Regions from separate parts of the Aliiglaciecola sp. LCG003 genome, predicted to be linked through region 2. Evidence: predicted binding sites of a transcription regulator. Region 2 holds the regulator's gene; the other holds the start of a gene.

Region 1 (10,179 bases), 1.7 Mb from region 2:
GCAAGGTCAGTCCATCTTTCGATAAGGCCGCTTTATCCTGCCCCATTCTGCTAGATTGGCCTCCTGCCATTACTAGCCCTAATACATTGGCTAGAGGGGGAGTCATATGTGATTGGTTCACGCTAGTGATTGCATGCTTCACCATCAGCCTCCAAGCATGGCCAAATGTTTAGTGCCTCCGGTATAACCTTTGTCTAACCAATGGGTCGCTTCCTTATTGGTTAGCATTGATGTTAATGCTGCCACCAATGACTCACTGCTGCTAGCGTCCAGAAATGGTCGAATATCAAGACCTTGATCGGCAAACAAGCAAAGATGTAATTTACCTAAGGCACTTATTCGCAATCTATTGCAACTAGCACAAAAATCTTTGCCATAGGGCATTATCAAGCCTATCTTTCCAACAAAGTCCGGATGAAAGAATTCTTGTGCAGGACCTGCGGCTTTATCTTTTACTACTTGGGTCCAGCCTTGAGCAAGCAATTGCTGCTTAATCGGCTCCCCAGCTACATGGTTCTGATTAAAGAACGAAAGGTTATCTCCTGTTTGCATCAGCTCAATCAAACGAAAGGTAACAGGTTTATCTTTGACCCACTGCAAAAATTGAGATAAATCATTGGCGTTATACTGGCGCATCAAAACCGCGTTGACTTTAACCTCTATACCAAGGGAAACCGCTTGTTCAATGCCGGACAAAATAACGTCCAATTTATCGTGGCCTGTAATTCGCTCAAACATTCTGGGATCAAAGCTATCGATACTCACATTAAGTGCGGTTAATCCTGCGTCTACCCAAGTACTAATATGCTGGTCTAACTTGAAACCATTGGTGGTGATGGCAACTTTTGCAATCCCTTGCGTGTCAGCACATAGGCGAATGATCTCAGGCAGGTCTTTGCGTAGAGATGGCTCTCCTCCTGTGATGCGGATTTTACTCGTCCCTAAAGCAGCAAAACCATTTACTATGCGCTTAATTTCACTCACCGACAGAAAATCACGCTCCGACTCGCATTGATAACCATCAGGGAGACAATAGTCGCACTTAAAATTACATACATCGGTAATGGACAGGCGCAAATAATGGAAGCGTCTGCCAAATTTATCTTCTAACACAATTAACACCTTTCCAAAGCCATCTTCGACCGAATTGCCGAACAGGTAACGGGAGGCAAACACATTTCTACATTTACCCTGGCGATGTGATATCCATCGCGGCCAGACATACATATTCCCTAATATGAGAACTTAGCAGGTAAGGCTCGGAGTCATATTTTTAAATTAATTATTTGATAATACTCCTACTCAATTTAGTCACACTTAATCTTAAATAGTTTCAAAAGCATTTAACCTCATATCACGGAAGAAAGGCAACCCTTTGCTCAAACTTATCTTTTTTAAATCTTACCTTAGTGGCCTATCTAAAATGGCGCAACAGGACTATTTTTTATCTATTGGCATAAATGTTGTAACTGAACCAGTACCGCTACTCACTGTTTAATTCATTATTGACAGATAAGGATAGAGTCATTGCAATATAAAACTGGCGATAGACAGCTAATAAGTGATTTCTGTAAGTTACACGCATTGCCAGCGTCTTTTGAGATGACTGCGTCAAAATGGTTCATACCCCTGATAGAAAATATAGCAACGCACCATCGCGGTGCAAAAAGACCCATTTTTGTGGGTATAAATGGTTGCCAGGGCTCAGGTAAATCCACACTTAGTGCTTTTATCAAATTCTATTTATCGACGCGAACCGAGCTCAATGTTATCTCTATCTCATTAGACGACTTTTACTATTCCAGCAGCGAAAGACTGGCCTTGTCGATAAAAATTCATCCCCTATTAGCCACGCGCGGTGTACCTGGGACCCACAACACCGTATTAATCAAACGCCTGTTTGATAAAATTGTCGAACAAGCTTTTGACTACACCCTGCCCCAGTTTAATAAAGCAACTGACAATCCAGTTCCATTTGATTTGTGGCCTAAGGTTGAACGACCTGTGGACATTGCACTCATGGAAGGATGGTGTTGGGGTATAGAGCCTCAAAGTATTGATGCTCTGCGCTTGCCGATCAATAAATTAGAAGAAAACGATGATCCTATGGGCGTTTGGCGCTCATTCGTTAACCGTCAATTGAAACAAGAATATCGACCATTGTATGCCTATATGGATATGTGGGTGATGCTCAAAGCCCCGTCGTTTCAGAATGTTTTAGGCTGGCGAATAGAACAAGAGCACCGACTCAAGCAGGCACTGCTACCCCAATGTAGCGATAACCAAGCCTTAAAGGGTTTGATGGATGATGTGCAAATAGAGCGATTTATTGCCCATTACCAACGTTTGACTGAACACGCTCTAAGCACATTAGCACAACATTGTGATCTAACGTTTAGATTAGATAATAACCGCCAAATCAATAAGGTAATCACTAAGTCATGAAAAAGCAGTACATCGTTTTTACCGACATGGATGGAACTCTTCTAGACCATAATTCCTACAGCTTTGAACCCGCAGTCAAAACCCTTGCCCATCTCCATGATTTAAATATACCGGTGATCCCCAATACCAGCAAAACCTTTGATGAGCTTATCGATTTACGGCAGAACATAGGTCTAACCGGCCCTTTCATAGTAGAAAATGGCGCGGCCATTCATATTCCCCATGGCTTTTTTGCTAAGAAACCATCCGATACTCAATGGCTAAATAATCATTGGGTTAAGCAATTCACCTCACGCAAGAGTCATTGGTTAAGTTTGCTAAACAGTGTCAAAGCTGACTTCGAAGGACAATTTACGCACTTTTCCCAGATGAGCATTGCACAAATCATGGCCAACACAGGCCTATCTGAGCCAGAAGCACAGCGCGCGGCTAACCGTCAGTATGGCGAACCTGTTTTATGGCTTGGCAATGAACAGCAAAAACATGACTTTATCGAAAGCCTTCGAAACATAGGGGCTAGACCTCTGATAGGAGGACGCTTCATCCATATCTCAGGTGAGTCCAATAAAGGCAGTGCACTTGAGTGGTTAGTTCGAGAGTTCGAGCGTCAATATCCAAGTCATTCGTTTATTTCAATAGCACTAGGAGATGGGCAAAATGATGCAGATATGCTTGATGCAGCGACGATTTCAGTCAGGATCAAGTCACCCACCAACCCTCTACCTCAATTACACAAAACTAAAAATGTAATTACTACTAGCTTAGAAGGGCCCGAGGGTTGGTCCCAAGCCATTCAACATATTTTAAATACACCTCTTTAGGAGACGATATATGGCCGATTTCTATCAAAATGGCATTACCACTACATTACACAATTTAGCGAAACGTCCTATCGAAGAGATTGAAAATGAGTTGGTTAAATTTTCAAAAAAACGCCCACTAGGACTGTTACTCCCTTCCTTATTCTCTGAATTAGAAGGGATAGCGATGCCCAATATAGTCGATAACATACAACATGTACCCTACTTGAATGAGATTGTTATAGGTCTGGATCGGGCTGATGAATCACAATTTAAACATGCATTGAAGTTTTTTCAAAAGTTACCCCAACATCACCGAATCTTGTGGAATGATGGGCCACGGTTAAAGGCTATCGATGCTGAGTTGGCTGAAATGGGGTTAGCCCCGAAAGAAATGGGTAAGGGAAGAAATGTTTGGTATTGCATGGGCTATATTCTATCCACCGGTCGCTCCGAATCCGTTGCACTGCATGACTGTGACATTCTGACCTATGACCGCAGTTTATTAGCCAAACTAATTTATCCGGTAGCCAATCCACAATTTAATTATGAATTTTGTAAGGGGTATTATGCCCGAGTGGCCGATGGAAAAATAAATGGTAGAGTCTCAAGATTATTGGTTACGCCGCTGCTGCGAGCCTTAAAAAGAACCGTTGGCAACAATGAGTATTTGGAATTCATGGACAGTTTCCGTTATCCCCTAGCAGGAGAATTTTCATTTCGCCGCGACGTCCTAAATGATATTCGCATTCCCAGCGATTGGGGATTAGAGATTGGGGTATTGTCAGAAATGCATCGCAATTATTCACACAATAGATTGTGCCAAGTTGATATTGCCGAAAACTACGATCATAAACACCAAGATTTGTCATTACACAATGACCAAGGTGGACTGTCGAAGATGTCAATTGACATCACCAAAGCACTATTTCGCAAACTTGCCACTCAAGGCTTCACCTTTACAACTGAATCATTTAGAACACTCAAAGCAACCTATTTTAGGATCGCACTAGATTTCATCGAAACCTATCATAACGATGCCATAATGAATGGTTTAGTGCTGGATATTCACAGCGAAGAAAAAGCCGTTGAGATGTTTGCCCAGAATATAATGAAAGCCGGTCAAAGCTTTTTAGATAACCCTATGGAAACCCCCTTTATTCCAAGCTGGAACCGAGTTGTCAGCGCGGTGCCTGATATTTTGGATCGGTTAAAAGATGCGGTGGAACAAGACTATTTAGAATACAGAGGGTAACCTATGAGCGACGCACTGACTTTGTTAATCGAGAAAGTTCAACATCACCTGTTAGTTATCTACGATGGTATTGAATTACCCGACCCTGTAGCAAAAATCACCCAACACTTAATTGATACTATGCGCGTGAATGACGAGGATAGTCTTAATGTACCTAAGCCTCATCAAAATCATTGGTCAGAGCAAGATATAGTGTTAATTACTTATGGGGATAGTATCGAGCATGAGGGAGAAAAGCCGCTGTCGACATTGCTGGGCTTTTTAGATCAACATTGTCAGCAAGCTATTAATAGCGTGCATATTCTGCCCTTTTTCCCCTACAGTTCTGATGACGGGTTTTCGGTGATGGATTACTCTGTGGTCAATGAAGCCTTAGGTGATTGGTCCCATATTCAAAACATTGCCAAGGATTATCGAATGATGTCAGACTTGGTAATTAATCACTGCTCTGCTCGTAGTATCTGGTTTGAAAATTTTATCAAAGCAGAAGGACCAGGGCACGATTACTTCTTTACTGTCACTGATGAATTCGATATTTCTGATGTGGTTCGGCCAAGAACCTCTGAATTACTCCGAATCACCGAAACGATATCAGGAACGAAAAAGGTTTGGTGTACTTTCAGCCATGACCAAGTTGATTTTGACTTTACCAATCCAAATGTACTGGCTGCTTTTGTAGCCATTATACGCCAATATCTAGACAACGGAGTCAGCATTTTTCGCTTGGATGCAGTCGCATTTCTATGGAAAGAATCCGCTACTCGCTGTATTAACCTTGAGAAAACCCACGAAGTGGTTCGGTTATTGAGGACACTAATAGAATACGCCAGACATGATGCCGTTATCATCACAGAAACCAATATTCCAAACAGAGAAAATCTAACCTACCTAGGTAACGCCAATGAAGCCCATGCCATTTATAACTTTTCACTGCCGCCACTTTTGGTTAACACCTTAGTAACGGGTGATTGTAACTATTTGAAAAATTGGTTAATGAGCATGCCTCCGGCGCAAAACGGAACATTTTACTTCAATTTTATTGCATCACATGACGGGATTGGTTTGCGACCCGCTGAGGGCTTACTTGACGAACAAGAGCTGAATACCTTACTTAACACTATGCAAAGTTTTGGTGGCTTGGTCTCCTGGCGCGTAACCGAGACGGGGATCCAAAAACCTTATGAAATCAATATCACACTGTTTGATGCTTTACAGGGCACCACCAAGGGCCCTGATAAATGGGGATTTGAGCGCTTTATTTGTGCCCATGAAATTATGTTTGCTTTGGAGGGTGTTCCGGGTATCTATATTCACAGTTTATTGGCAACTGGTAATGATTATGAAAAAGTTAAAAATACCAGTCAAAATCGTTCCATAAACCGTCATCGCTGGAATTTAACTCACCTTAGTAATGAGTTAGCCAACAAGTCGAGCCAACATTGCAAAGCACTGAATCGCTTGACCCATTTATTAGATATACGTATCAAACAAAAAGCTTTCCATCCCAATGCGACTCAGTTCACTCTGCAACTGGGCCAGCATCTATTTGGCTTTTGGCGTCAAAGTATGGATCGTAGACAAAGTATTTTTTGCATTAGTAATATAAGTGATGAACCCCAGAACATATACCTTTCCGACATCAATCTTATCGGTACGGATTGCTGGTGGGACCTAATACAAAATACACAAGTCTTACTAGAACAGCAGTTTATTGAATTATACCCTTATCAAACAATTTGGCTGAGTAATTTGGCCGGTGATAACGGCTCAAAATTACTCTAACAGCACTGGCGATTAGGCTTAGTTGCCTTTTCGCATCATACTAAGCATCTGATTTTGCATAATTTTTATAAAGCACACAAATTAAGTGTCTGCTATTGAACACAAAAATCGACTATTTCCATAGCTAATTTCAACTCCCCTCCCCGCTTGCTTCTGCCACCTGACATAAGTCATTGTTATACATATAATTTATAATTTTGGCACAGTAAGTGATATGACCCTTGTATGTAGCAATAAAGTTGCTGCAAATAATAGAAGGTAAATAACTAGCCTTCAAACAATGTACCAATAGCAATTGTTTAAAACTGTATCGGAGAATCAAATATGAAAAAGTTAATTTTACTTAGTACACTAATCTTTTCAGCCACCTCAGTCATGGCACAGGAAGATAAAATTGCCTCACTGGATGTGGATATGGATGGCCGTATAAGCGTCGAAGAAGCGGTAAGTGATGCAGAATTGTCGGCTAAATTCTCTCAACTAGACACTAATAAAGATGGTTATCTTAGTCCTAGCGAATTAGCTGAGCACTAATCTGTAACGACATCATCAATTCTGCTCTCTTGCTATTAAGGCAAGGGAGCACTTTCAAAAACTTTTGGAGAATGTGTCATGAAAAAAATAATTTTAATTAGTATGTTAGCCTTTGATGTCAGCCCTGCGATGGCGCAAAATGATCCTATTAAGGCTTTAGATTTGGATGTGGACGGTCGTATTAGTATTGAGGAAGCGGCAAGTGACCCCACTCTATCAGCTGTTTTTGCTGAGCTGGACGTAAATAAAGACGGTTATTTAACGGCTCAAGAATTGTCAAATTAAGCGCTACTGTTGTCCCTATCTACACCTAATCCTAACTTTAGCTTTTCACTTTATTTGGAGAAAGCAATATGAAAACCCTTATCTTATTTAGTACATTAGTGTTGGCCGCCTCTGCGCTGGCACAAGATGATAGATTCATGGCGCTGGATATGAATAACGATGGTCGTATCAGTGCAGATGAGGTAGCAAGTGATCCTGAACTCGCGGCAGCTTTTGCCGAATTGGATATTGACCACGATGGCTACTTGACACCCCGTGAGTTATCAGAACATTAACACTAATTGCAACAAGCAGAACGTATCAGGATTATGCACCCCCCGATGGCGGGTGCATTCCATATACACAAACAGATAGTTTAGTTTCTCGCTGTTATTTATCACTCCAGACAGCATATTCATTATTGTTTAAATCCACAAAGTGGAAACGTCGGCCGCCAGGAAAAGAGAAAATAGGCTTGGTGATCGTACCGCCATTTTGCTCTATCGTTTCACCAAGCTGTTCTAACTTATCTGTGTACATCACCACCAAAACTGAACCGCTAGCAGTTGCAACCGTTGTATCAGCCAAATATAGGCCCCCAGCTACACCGGCATTTTCAATCGCTAGATATTCCTCGCCATATTCAACGAAAGTCCAGCCAAACACTTGGTTAAAGAACACTCTACTTTTTTGGATATCTTTAACGGGTATTTCGATATAGTTAATTTGAATAGTCATTTGAGCCCTAATGGTGACTTTGCTGTTAACACAAAGTATATCAGCGTCTGATTAAAAGGAAGCAGCAAAACACAACCAAAGTTTGTTGGTATCTACTTTTGTATCCTGCGCAGAATAAGCGGCCACTTTACACCCAGGCTATAATGCTAACTAAACTTACGGGTGAACTGCAAATCCACTTCACTAGCAAAATCCTCGGCGCCGGTAACACCGTCATCTGCGGAAAAGTCATGATATACAACCACGGCCGTACCTCCTAATATAGGCATAGATAAACTTAAATAGATGTCCTTTAGTCCTTGCGAGGGCGTCATTAAAAATTGATCTGAACAACCATTAAATTTATGCAATGTTGCCAAAGGTGTTTGAAAGCCGAACTCACCATTGTCAGAACCGAGTATTTCATAGGCCAATTTTGCGGTGACTCCATTGAATAGCAAGCCTGTTTCAGCAAAAAAGTACTTAGCATCATAATCAGATATATCTGTGTGGTTATGCTGGCTTGCATATTCAAAGGCGTAAAGCAGAGTTATCTGCTCAACTGCTTGTTGACCCGAAAAGCGCAGGCTATAGGTATCCAATTTGTTCTTTGCTTGTTGTTTAATCTCTAGCAAATAACTATAAGCGGTTAAATTTCCAACGGAAGATGAATAACTAAGGTTTAATACCTGGTCTTTAGCATCTAGATCTGTTTGTTGGGCAAAAATTCTCCGTTTTGTTAAATAGGCATATTTGATAGCAAGTTGCTCAACAGGAGCATAATTCACCGTGAGCCCATCAAAGGTCTGTCTGACTTGTTGCCATCCAACGTGACCTAAAAATCGATGATTCTCAAAGGTGATAACTTGGCGACCCAATTTAATATCTAGCTTTTCATTAGCATAACGAATAAAAGCCTGATCGAGCGCGGTAAAATCAGGATCGGAGACTACTGAATATTCACCAGCCTGATAGCTTGTTACAGGCAAACTGTAGTTTCCCTGCCCCATTACAATCCGGTTATCTTCAAACTCTAGCTAGCGGAGATCCCACTTACGTAACGACTAACCAACGCCAATCGGGTGCGCAGGGTCAAAGCACCAGCGTCTTCAAGGGCATTATCTTGGTCAACTGACTCATATCGCAAGCGCATATCTAGTTTTACACTGCCTTGGTAAAATGCGACTGATGCTTGAGAGGCTTCTGTGCACAGCGCTAGCACGCCCAATACGCCTCCGCACAACAGACCTTTACCGCTAATTTTTTATTGTTTTCATACTATTCACCAAGCGCAGATTATTTTTAACCATGATGCCCAGTTAGATAATTTAACTGGTATCACTTTTTACATGTTAAACACATGAAAAAAAGGTAAAAAAAAGCCCACACAAACTTCAGATCACTAAAAATTGTGTAGGCGACATTGCCAACAATTAACAGCTTAACTGCCGTTAACTAAATAGGTCTTATTTTTCTTTTGGCTGGTGTAAATATAAAAGTCGTTAGACCTTGGTGTTAAATAGTAGGTGACCTAGCCACAGGTATCTATCCCAAAACTACCTAAGCAGAAAGAACGCCATGAAATATTTATCCATTAAATTCAATAATTTATAAATATGACATTATGTTTTAATGATTTATCAGGATATAACACGGTGCAAACGGGCACCATCAAAGTGCCTCAAAGCCTCATCGATGTTAGTTAACGCATGTTGGTCCAACACCTTCTTCATTTGTTGATAAATATCGGGCCGGTAAACTTTTGAAACAAAGGAGGGCTGAATGGTACTGATATCTATCTGTCCTGCATTATGCATTTGCTTTAATAACCATTCACCACGAACTAGCTCTGGCTGATTAATCGAACCATTATGCCGAGCAGAAAATTGATTATATGAAGGTATACTGCGTGGGCCTGTGGATTTGTGAGTCAGACAGCTTCCTAATAGCGAAGGTGCGATAACATCCAGCGGTGCATCAAGGTAACGGCTCTTGCTTAACACTCGAGCAGCCTCAAAACAATTAGGTATGGTTTCTAGCCAACTACAAGCTTGTTTAAGAGCCGCGCATAGCGCCAAAACTGTATTAGGATTTTGGGTATAGTAAGACTCAAGTAACCCTAATACTTTTTCTGGGGAGTCTTGCCAGATATCAAAAGATGTTAACGCTGTTATACCAATGCCTGAACGCACGGCTTTTGCATTCCAGGGGCCGCCAACACAAAAACCATCAATTTCACCGGCTTCCATAAAATTAACCATACTGACTGGCGGGACCACAACAATATCTACATCATCGTCACTGATATGACCTGATTTTAGCCAATCTCTCAATTGATAATAGTGACAACTATAAGGAAATACATTTGCAAAACTTAATTTA
Region 2 (10,179 bases):
TTCGCCAATAATAAGTTAAATCATGTCTACGGAAGTAGCACATGAGTCGAATAACTATCAGTATCGGCCTATTATTTTTGTTGGTCTTATTGATTTATGTACCAAGCTGGATGAGCGCAGATCCACAAAACACCAATGAAACTAACGAAGAGTCTTGGCGACCTAACTATCAAGCACGTAACATGCGCAGTACTTTGTACAATGAGTTTGGTGAAATTAATCACCAAGTATTTGCCTTAAAGATGGAACATTATCAGTTATTAGGTTTCACACTCTTTAGTCAGCCACGTTACACCATATATGTGGCGGATCAACAAAACCCTTGGCATGTTGAGGCGACAGAAGGAACCTTGTACGACGACAACCGAATTCAATTGGAAACTGATGTTGAAATCCGCAGCTTGGACGAAAGTGGATTTATCCAAACCATCAAGACTCAATTTTTAGAAATTAATCTGGGAGACAAGACCATGATGTCAGATCAACCAGTACAAATTAACGGCAAAAATTTTGTTGTCATGAGCAATGGCTTTTCAGCAAACTTAGCCACACAAGAATATGAGTTAAAAGATCATGTCCAAACACAATATGCTCCGCGCTAGTGCACTAATATTTTTCATCGCCAGCAGCCAAGTTTCATTAGCTGACGAAAATGACTTTGAACTGCCCATAAAAGTCGATTCTCAATCTAATTTTTTTGATGGCAAAACCAAAACATCCATTTTTCGCAAAGATGTCAAAATCACTCAAGGTTCGTTGGAGATTTTAGCGGATGAAGTAGAAGTCATTGCCGGCCTAGGGGAAGGCAAAGAAATTTTCATCGCCAGAGGAGAGCCTGCCAAGTATACCCAGAAACTTGATGATGGAGGCTCCATAAGTGCCGCTGCGAATGAAATCAAATATGAAGTCAGTAGCAGAACCCTAACCCTTTCTGGAAATGCTGAGCTGAATCAGGATAGTAGTTTAGTTAAGGGTGAGTCGATTATCTTTAATATGGAACTGGAACAACTGGTAGCAGAGAGCAGCGACAACGGTGAAGGTGGAGTAACCGCGATTTTTCAGCCGGACAGTTTACGCAAAAAATCAGATGATAAAGAATCTGAGCAGCAACTTGAACAGGATAAAAAACCTTAATGGCTACCTTAAGAGCAACCAATCTAGCCAAAGCGTACAAATCTAGACAAGTAGTACGCGACGTTAGCTTAGAGGTGTCCACTGGACAAATTGTCGGTTTGTTGGGTCCCAATGGCGCGGGTAAAACCACTACATTCTATATGATAGTGGGCTTGGTGCCCTTGGATAAAGGCGAGATCATGATTGATCAGAAAGAACTGACCTTTCAGCCCATGCATATCAGAGCCCGCGAAGGTATAGGTTATTTACCTCAAGAGTCGTCCATCTTTCGCAAGCTTACTGTGTATCAAAATATTATGGCTATTTTGCAAACCCGCAAAGAGCTAAGCGCTACACAGCGAGAAGAACAAGCCGATTCTTTGTTAGATGAATTCAATATTAACCACATTCGAAACAGTTTAGGAATGAGCCTGTCTGGTGGCGAAAGACGACGAGTTGAAATTGCCAGGGCCTTGGCTGCATCCCCCGAGTTTATTCTGCTTGATGAACCTTTTGCTGGTGTTGATCCTATTTCGGTAAATGATATAAAAAAGATTATTCAACACTTGCGCGAGCGAGGTATTGGGGTGTTAATAACGGATCATAATGTTCGGGAAACTTTGGATGTCTGTGAAAAAGCCTATATAGTAAGTCATGGTGAACTGATCGCATCAGGCACCGCAGAAGAAGTATTAAATAATCAACAAGTGAGAGATGTATACCTTGGTGAGCAATTCAAGCTATAGTTAAGGTATCAAGAATTTAACCCACAGCTTTCTGGCTAACTGAGTAAGAACTTAAAAAATAAATGAAACCCTCGTTACAGTTAAAATTTAGCCAACAACTCACAATGACTCCGCAGCTTCAGCAGGCTATTCGATTGCTGCAACTGTCGACCCTTGATCTCCAACAGGAAATACAAGAGGCGCTTGAGTCTAATCCGTTATTGGAGATAGAAGAAGGCTCTGATGGCCCTAGCGGTGACGCTGCATTAGCTGAAAATAATGGTAACGAAGCGGACGAGATTATCTCTGCAAGTGCCGACACTATGGACACAAATGAGGCATTAGAGAAAAACGATTTACCTGACGAATTACCCATTGATAGTACTTGGGATGACTACATTAGCGCGTCTTCCGCTCCGGCTTCCATCAGCGGTGGTGGTGGTGATGATGACCAAATATTTCAAGGTGAAACCACAGACAACATCCAAGATCATTTGTTGTGGCAAATGCGCCTCACTCATTTTTCCGATTTAGATATCGCCATCGCTACCGCAATTATTGATTCAATTGATGAATCTGGCTATTTAACCATGAGCACCGAAGAGGTGTTAGCCAGTCTCGATGATGATGAAGTAGAGCTTGACGAAGTAGAATGCGTACTCAAGCGCATTCAAATGTTTGATCCCATAGGCTCAGGTTCTCGCTCCCCACAAGAATGCCTAATGATTCAGCTCAATCAATTTTCAGCGGACACACCTTGGTTAGCTGAGGCTAAATTATTAATTGGTGAGCATGCGGAACTTCTCGGCAGTAAAGATTATCGTACTCTTATGCGTAAGACGCGTTTGAAAGAAGAAGAGTTACGGGAAGCCATGCGCTTGTTGCAAACATTGAATCCACGTCCTGGAAGTGCATTACTTATTGGTGAGCCTGAATATGTTATTCCTGATGTAACGGTAATGAAAAAAAGTGGCAGATGGCAAGTCGAATTAAATCCAGACAGCTTGCCCAAGTTAAACGTGAATCAGCAATATGCAGCAATGAGCCGTAGTGCCAAAAATACCAGTGACAGCCAATTTATCCGTTCTCATATGCAAGAAGCCAAATGGTTTATTAAAAGCCTTGAAAGCCGAAATGATACCTTGTTAAAAGTGGCCAATTGTATCGTTCAACAGCAAATTGGATTTTTCGAGCACGGCCCGGAAATGATGAAACCTATGGTGTTAAATGACGTCGCGGAAATGGTCGACATGCATGAATCAACCATTTCAAGGGTAACTACGCAAAAGTATATGCATACACCCCGTGGGATTTTTGAATTAAAATACTTTTTCTCAAGCCACGTGGCGACTGACTCAGGTGGAGAATGTTCATCTACCGCCATACGCGCTCTGATTAAAAAGCTGGTAGCGTCTGAAATTACGACGAAACCATTAAGCGATAGCAAAATTGCTCAACTGTTGGCTGACCAAGGTATACAGGTTGCCCGACGGACCATAGCAAAATATCGGGAGTCTCTTTCGATCCCACCGTCTAATCAACGCAAGAGCCTGCTGTAGGCTCATCAACAGAAGGAAGACGCTTTATGCAAATTAACCTTACTGGCCATCATGTAGAAATTACAGATTCATTGCGAGACTATGTAGACACGAAATTTACTAAGTTAGAACGACATTTTGACCATATAAACAATGTTCATGTAATCCTAAATGTCGAGAAACTCAATCAAAAAGCCGAAGCAACCGTTCACATGACAGGAGGCGAAGTTTTCGCCACTTCTGAGCATAACGACATGTATGCGGCTATTGATAGTTTGATTGACAAGCTTGATCGACAGGTGATCAAGCATAAGGAAAAAGTTAAGCGCCATTAACCTAAAATTTGAATCTTAATGGAAATTAGAGACATACTTACTCCTGACTGCACAAGCTGTGCAGTTCAGGGGACGAGCAAAAAGCGTATATTAGAAATCATCAGTCAACTCGCAGCCCAAAAGCTGCCCGACATTGATCAAACCGATATACTTACGAGCCTGTTAAGTCGTGAAAAACTTGGTAGCACTGGAATTGGTAATGGCATTGCGTTACCCCATGGCCGTTTGCAAGGCATTGATAAGGTTTTGGCCATATTAATAACCTGTAAACCCGCTATAGCCTTTGATGCTATAGATAATTGTCCGGTTGACATTTTCTTCGCCATTTTGGTTCCTGAAGAACAAGCCCAAGGGCATTTGCAAACCTTGGCAACCATAGCAACTAGACTCAGTGATAAGGAAGTCCTTAAAGTACTCCGAAAATGCGAGACTGATGGGCAATTGTATGAGGCAATCATTGGATGAAATTGATCATCATAAGTGGCCGTTCTGGCTCAGGTAAGTCTATCGCTCTGCGGGCCTTAGAAGATTTAGGTTATTACTGTGTTGATAATATTCCGGTCAACTTACTACCCACCCTTACTCACACAGTGGTGGACGAATACGATCAGGTGGCAGTCAGTATCGATGTACGGAATTTACCTAAGATCCCGGGGGAATTAGTAGAGATACTTGACTACTTACCCTCCACTTGGGATATGACCATTGTCTATCTAGATGCCAGCGACGATATGCTGATAAAACGATTCAGCGAAACCCGTCGTCTGCACCCTCTTTCACGCCAGAACAAATCTTTGTCTGATGCAATTCAAGCCGAAGGACAGCTATTAGCGCCTATCGCTGAGCGAGCCGATTTATACCTGGATACTGATAAATTATCGGTACATCAACTAGCTGAATTAGTTCGTGAACGTATCTTAGGTAAAAAGAGCTCAAGATTAGTATTGGTATTTGAATCATTTGGCTTTAAGTACGGGATCCCTAAAGACGCCGACTATGTGTTTGATGCCCGCTTCTTACCCAACCCACACTGGGAGCCGGATTTAAAACATCTTACGGGCCTTGATGCTGCGGTTGAAATATTTCTTGGCTCTCAACCTATAGTGACTAAATTTATTTGGCAAATCCAAAACTTAATCTCCACATGGCTGCCCCACCTAGAACGTAACAATCGCAGTTATGTGACAGTAGCTATCGGGTGCACTGGGGGTCAACATCGTTCGGTATTTGTGGCCGAATCCTTAGCCAAGACCTTTGGGGCGTCCCATCCAGATGTTCAGATCCGTCACCGAGAATTAAACCGTTGATCCGTTGTGAAAGGAAAATGGTTATCGTCAACAAACTCGGCCTTCACGCCCGAGCAGCGACTCAACTGGTTAAACTCGCCACCCAATTTGATGCCGAAGTCACCTTGCAACAAGGTAAAAAAAGCACTTCCGCTGTCAGTGTGCTTGGATTGATGATGTTAGAAAGTTATCAGGGCCGCGAGGTTACTGTGATCAGCGAAGGGCCAGATGCAGAAATTGCTATGGAAGCCATTGAAAAGTTGATTGTCGAAAAATTCAACGAACAAGAATAAGCTCATCCTGCAAAAATATAAACAAACGATGCAGAAGCTAATATAATTGCTGACCTGACTCCCTTACTCCACTAAACTATTAATAAGTTTAATCTTTTCATCAAGCTGTAGGTTCATGGCAGAAGCCCTAGAAGTTAAGCACGCCCAACGACAGCTCAAGGCAATTAATCAAGCCTTGAGTAGTGGCCGTTTTGTGCATGTGCACAAAGTGCTTCACGATATGCCTGCTAGTGATATAGCCCTACTGCTTGAATCAACTCCGACCAAATCTAGGTACGAGTTGTGGCAGATGCTTGACCCTGATTTTTACGGTGATGTTCTCGAAGAACTGTCAGAGGATGTCCGTAATGGCATTATCGGTCAAATGGTGCCAGAAAAAGTGGTCGATGCCCTTGAAGATATGGACATCGATGATTTGGCCGAAACCCTCAGCAGCCTGCCACAATCGGTCAGTAATGATGTGCTGCAGTCCATGGACGAGCAAGATCGTTTGCGCGCAGTAAAAGCCCTATCTTATGGAGAGGATACTGCCGGCTTTATTATGAATACCGACACCATCACCCTGCGTGCTGATGTCACTATCGAAGTAATACTAAGATATCTGCGCTTGCGAGGTGAAATACCAGAAAGTACCGATACCTTTTATGTGGTCAGTCGCAATGACACCTTAATCGGTACAGTCGCGGTAACCAAACTGCTTACTGCGTTACCCGAGCTGTCGATTAGCGATTTAATGGATGAAGAGCCAGAAGCTATCCCGATAGACATGCCTGAGAAAGATGTAGCCAAATTATTTGCTCGCTATAATTGGTTGTCTGCACCAGTTGTAGATGAAAACCACCAGCTTTTAGGTCGAATTACCATTGATGATGTTGTCGATATCATTCGTGAAGACGCTGAGCACTCAATGATGAGTATGGCCGGTTTGGACGATGAAGAAGATACCTTTGCGCCGGTGTTACAAAGTACCCAAAGGCGTTCGGTGTGGCTGGCGGTCAATTTGGTGACAGCCTTACTCGCGGCTGCAGTCAGTGATTTATTTGAAGCAACACTGAGTCAATTAGCGGTCCTTGCAATCCTCAATACCATAGTGCCCAGTATGGGCGGGGTCGCAGGCAACCAAACCTTGACTCTGGTTATCCGCGGTATGGCACTGGGTCATGTTAGCGCCGGAAACTCCAAGTTTTTGATCACTAAAGAACTGGCTATCGGCTTCTTCAACGGTATGATTTGGGCGGTGCTCATTGCCACCGTGATAGCGCTATGGAAACAAGATTGGATGCTTGGCGGGGTGATAGCCTTTGCGATGATGATCAATATGGTAGCCGCAGGCCTCGCTGGCGCAACCTTACCTTTGGTGATGAAACGTCTGAAAATTGATCCTGCATTGGCCGGAAGCGTAATCCTCACGACCATTACCGATGTGGTGGGGATATTCGCATTTTTAGGTACAGCTACTCTATTTTTAATGTGACCTATAGCAAATAGATAAGGGACTAGCACATTTCAAGCTTAAAAATCATCAGCTTAACAACGCTTGCCCTGATTGCTTTTGCTGGCAATTCATTGCTGTGCAGACTGGCATTAGCTAACCATACTATCGATGCCACCAGCTTCACCTTAATCCGCTTAGTTTCTGGCGCCTTAATCCTCAGCACTATTCTGTTTACCCGCCAAAGTAACAATACCGTTTTTCATTCAGGTAGTTGGCTGTCAGCATTGGCTTTGTTTATCTACGCTGCGGGTTTTTCCTATGGATACATTGATTTAGACACAGGAACAGGTGCCCTGGTGCTATTTACATGTGTGCAGATCACCATGATAGTAGTGGGAATCCTCCGTGGGCAACATCCGACAAAGCTTGAATGGCTTGGCTTACTTAGCGCCTTTGCTGGCTTTATTTACTTAATTTCGCCGGGGGTAACAGCACCATCTTTATCCGGTGTGTTGCTAATGAGCTTGGCAGGAATGGCTTGGGGTTGGTACTCACTGTTAGGGGCTAAATCTGCCACACCATTACAAGATACAGCTGCCAATTTTGTTAAAGCATCACTATTATCGGTGATGTTAGTACCTATACTATTCGTCCATTCTCAAATTCAACTTGAGGGAGTCGTGTACGCCATCCTATCAGGCACACTGACATCTGGTATTGGTTATGCCATTTGGTATCAGGTGCTACCCTATTTGCGCGCTAATATTGCCGCGGTATGTCAATTAAGTGTACCGATTATTGCAGCTCTGGGCGGCATTTTACTGCTGAACGAAACATTTTCTATTAGGTTGTTAGTCGCCTCGATTAGCATTCTAGGCGGAATAATTTTGGTGATCAAAGCCAAGCAATTTACTAAATCAAAGACATAATCAGAGAGCATTGATTTTTCACTAATGTTTTCGTTGTAATTTTTTTGAGACCTTTCAAAAGAATGAGTGACAACATCCTGATGCTACAGGGTCGACTTGGTGACTTATTATGCCGATAATAGTTTTCTTAGCCTGATTCTTTACTAAACATTTTTACGGGAATAATTTTGAAACTTAACCTATCCAGCTACTTACCCATAGTCTTCTCTACTTTGTTTATTTCATCTTGTGCGGTAGTCAGTCAAGATGCTCAGCTTAATCCTGTTGCCACTAGGGTGGTCAAACAAGAAACACTCACCTTTGCAGATGTAGTATCTGAAACCACTGAGTTAAGCCGCCAGTATGGTGCTAAAAACGTGTTAATTGTGATGGATATTGATAATACCATACTGACAAGTAGCACAGATTTAGGCAGTGATGTTTGGTATCAATGGCAAACGGGTAAGCTTGATGTTAAACCCTCTCCAGCGCAAAAAGTCAGTTGTTTATTTGAAGATTCAATTGGTTTGCTATACGAATTATCACCGATGAGATTAACCGAAGATAGGCTAAATAGTACCATCGTGAATTGGCAAAACACGGGACATACGCTAGTTGCACTAACCTCTCGAGCGCCTCAGTATCGCGCTGCCACCGAGCGCGAATTAATCCGTAATCAAGTTAACTTATCCGCCAGTGCGCTAGTACCACTTGGGCAAGATACGCTGATATTTAGAGAAATGAAGGGCCGAGAACTCAGCTATATGCAAGGGGTTATGATGACATCAGGGATGAATAAAGGCGAAATGTTGCAATACCTGTTAGACAAAGCTGATAGAGAATTTGCAGCTATCGTGTTTGTCGACGATTCGAAAAAGAATATTGATGATGTCTACCGTGCGTATAAAGATGCCATGGATCTAGATATGCGTATTTTTCATTACACTCGAATAGAAGACCTACGGGAAAAAGAATTTGGTAAAGTGTTAACTCAAGAGCAGGCAGATAATATGGCGCAGCAATGGCAACAATTAAACACTACCTTGCAGCAGCTATTCCCTGCGAGGAAACTAGCTCAAGGTTGCTTGACGCTTTAACTTGACGACCTTGCGCCAAGACCCAAACACAATAATCACAGATAGAGCAAAGTGAGTTTGCTCTATCTTCTCCCTCACCCCAACAGTCCAGTTATAACTGCCAGTTCCAAACACCTACCTTATGTTTTCGCAGTTAAAAAAAGACGCTTTGTATTTGTTTCAGTTGATCAGCAACCCAACATGGTTGACGCAAAAAAAGTCAAAATAAATAAAATTACTTTGTGCATTCCCAACGTTCCCTGATTCCATTATTGGTCAATGATAACCTAACGTCATGAAAGTCTGCTAATCGTCTCTATCAAAAGGGTCAGAGTAAAAAGCCTAAGTTTTAGCACATTAACATGGATCTCCCTGTAATTGCGGTAAGGCGATTTGAGATGGCAACTAACTTTGCTGTAAGTCATTATTACCAACATTTTTCTGATACACCAGAGCGGGTAATGCAAAGGCGCAGGCTCTCGTGTTTCCAATTAGTGCATTTAGGTACGCAACTCTTGCGATGCGCGCCGTTATTGCCCATTCTGATGGCTCGGCTTCAGCCAATGCCTAGCTCGTGACCGTCGCTTCGAACAGATAGGCATCCAACAAATCCTGAAGTCGTGTTGCGTCTTTTTGCTGAGCGTCGGAGAGTTTGACGTCGACGCGCATTCCTCGTGGACCGCCGACGGTCACTGTGACGTTGCCGGTAAATTTGTTCTTAGTGAGGATGGTGTCGACGGCGCGCTTGACCGCGTTGCGACGAAGCGTCGGTTTGAAAATCTTGCCCACCGCCGTGACTGGGATCGAGTCAACAATGTGGATGTGTTTGGGCCACGCGGGCCGCTCGCTGATCTCGGTTTCGGCAAACGCTCGAAGTTCGTCTTCGGTGGTGGTCATGTTTGGGAGAAGCTGGATGTAACAGATTGGCAGCTCGCCAGTGTACACGTCGGGCATCCCCACAGCCGCGGCAACCGCCACCGCTGGGTGGCGCTGAAGGGTGTTTTCGATCATCAAAGGATCGATGTTGTGCCCGCTGCGAATGATGAGATCCTTCGACCGCCCCGCGATGTAAATCCTGCCCTCGGAGTCGGTGTAGGCAAGGTCGCCACTGTTAAGTGCGCCGTCGCTTAAGGTCCCTTCGTTTTGTTCAGTGTTCCGATAGCTAGGTGAGACCGTTGGCCCGGCAATGGTCAGCACGCCGATTTCACCAACTTCGCATACCTCACCGAGTGTGCCATCGTCTACGAGGCGGCGAACAGTTACCATAGTATATGGGAGACGCAAACCCACCGAACCGGCGCCGCTTTGGCTTTGGAACGGATTGCAGGAGATGAGACCTGATGCCTCGGTCATGCCGAAGATCTCCTTCAGTTGTATGCCGGTGATAGTCTCGTACTTTTCACGTACTGAGACAGGTAGCGATGATGCACCAGTGAGCCCACTTCGGAGTGAACTGATGTCTGCCTCGTC

The links. The regulator sigma-54, encoded in region 2, starts transcription at its own class of promoters, with help from an activator protein. The targets are predictions, from matches to a motif close to GTTGGCACGNNNNTNGNNT.
Region 1: QR722_RS08860 (EF-hand domain-containing protein) is a predicted target of sigma-54. The motif match lies at 6,479-6,497, and genes of this name have one in related genera.

What each region holds. Positions count from the first base shown of each region.
Region 1 is NZ_CP128185.1:2,051,571-2,061,749, reverse strand. It holds gene mobA (molybdenum cofactor guanylyltransferase) at 1-121, opposite strand, end outside; gene moaA (GTP 3',8-cyclase MoaA) at 145-1,113, opposite strand; molybdenum cofactor riboswitch at 1,104-1,277, opposite strand; gene QR722_RS08880 (kinase) at 1,528-2,445, shown strand; gene QR722_RS08875 (HAD-IIB family hydrolase) at 2,442-3,266, shown strand; gene QR722_RS08870 (glycosyltransferase family protein) at 3,277-4,500, shown strand; gene QR722_RS08865 (sugar phosphorylase) at 4,504-6,282, shown strand; gene QR722_RS08860 (EF-hand domain-containing protein) at 6,607-6,816, shown strand; gene QR722_RS08855 (EF-hand domain-containing protein) at 6,895-7,101, shown strand; gene QR722_RS08850 (EF-hand domain-containing protein) at 7,170-7,376, shown strand; gene QR722_RS08845 (VOC family protein) at 7,471-7,818, opposite strand; gene QR722_RS08840 (alginate export family protein) at 7,965-8,786, opposite strand; gene QR722_RS08835 (hypothetical protein) at 8,831-9,025, opposite strand; gene QR722_RS08830 (CmpA/NrtA family ABC transporter substrate-binding protein) at 9,438-10,179, opposite strand, start outside.
Region 2 is NZ_CP128185.1:3,725,729-3,735,907, forward strand. It holds gene kdsC (3-deoxy-manno-octulosonate-8-phosphatase KdsC) at 1-45, shown strand, start outside; gene lptC (LPS export ABC transporter periplasmic protein LptC) at 42-602, shown strand; gene lptA (lipopolysaccharide transport periplasmic protein LptA) at 589-1,134, shown strand; gene lptB (LPS export ABC transporter ATP-binding protein) at 1,134-1,859, shown strand; gene QR722_RS16225 (RNA polymerase factor sigma-54) at 1,922-3,397, shown strand; gene hpf (ribosome hibernation promoting factor) at 3,424-3,711, shown strand; gene ptsN (PTS IIA-like nitrogen regulatory protein PtsN) at 3,730-4,176, shown strand; gene rapZ (RNase adapter RapZ) at 4,173-5,018, shown strand; gene QR722_RS16245 (HPr family phosphocarrier protein) at 5,036-5,290, shown strand; gene mgtE (magnesium transporter) at 5,406-6,764, shown strand; gene QR722_RS16255 (DMT family transporter) at 6,857-7,654, shown strand; gene QR722_RS16260 (DUF2608 domain-containing protein) at 7,822-8,730, shown strand; gene QR722_RS16265 (AMP-binding enzyme) at 9,277-9,720, opposite strand; partial or broken gene QR722_RS16270 (AMP-binding protein) at 9,880-10,179, opposite strand, start outside.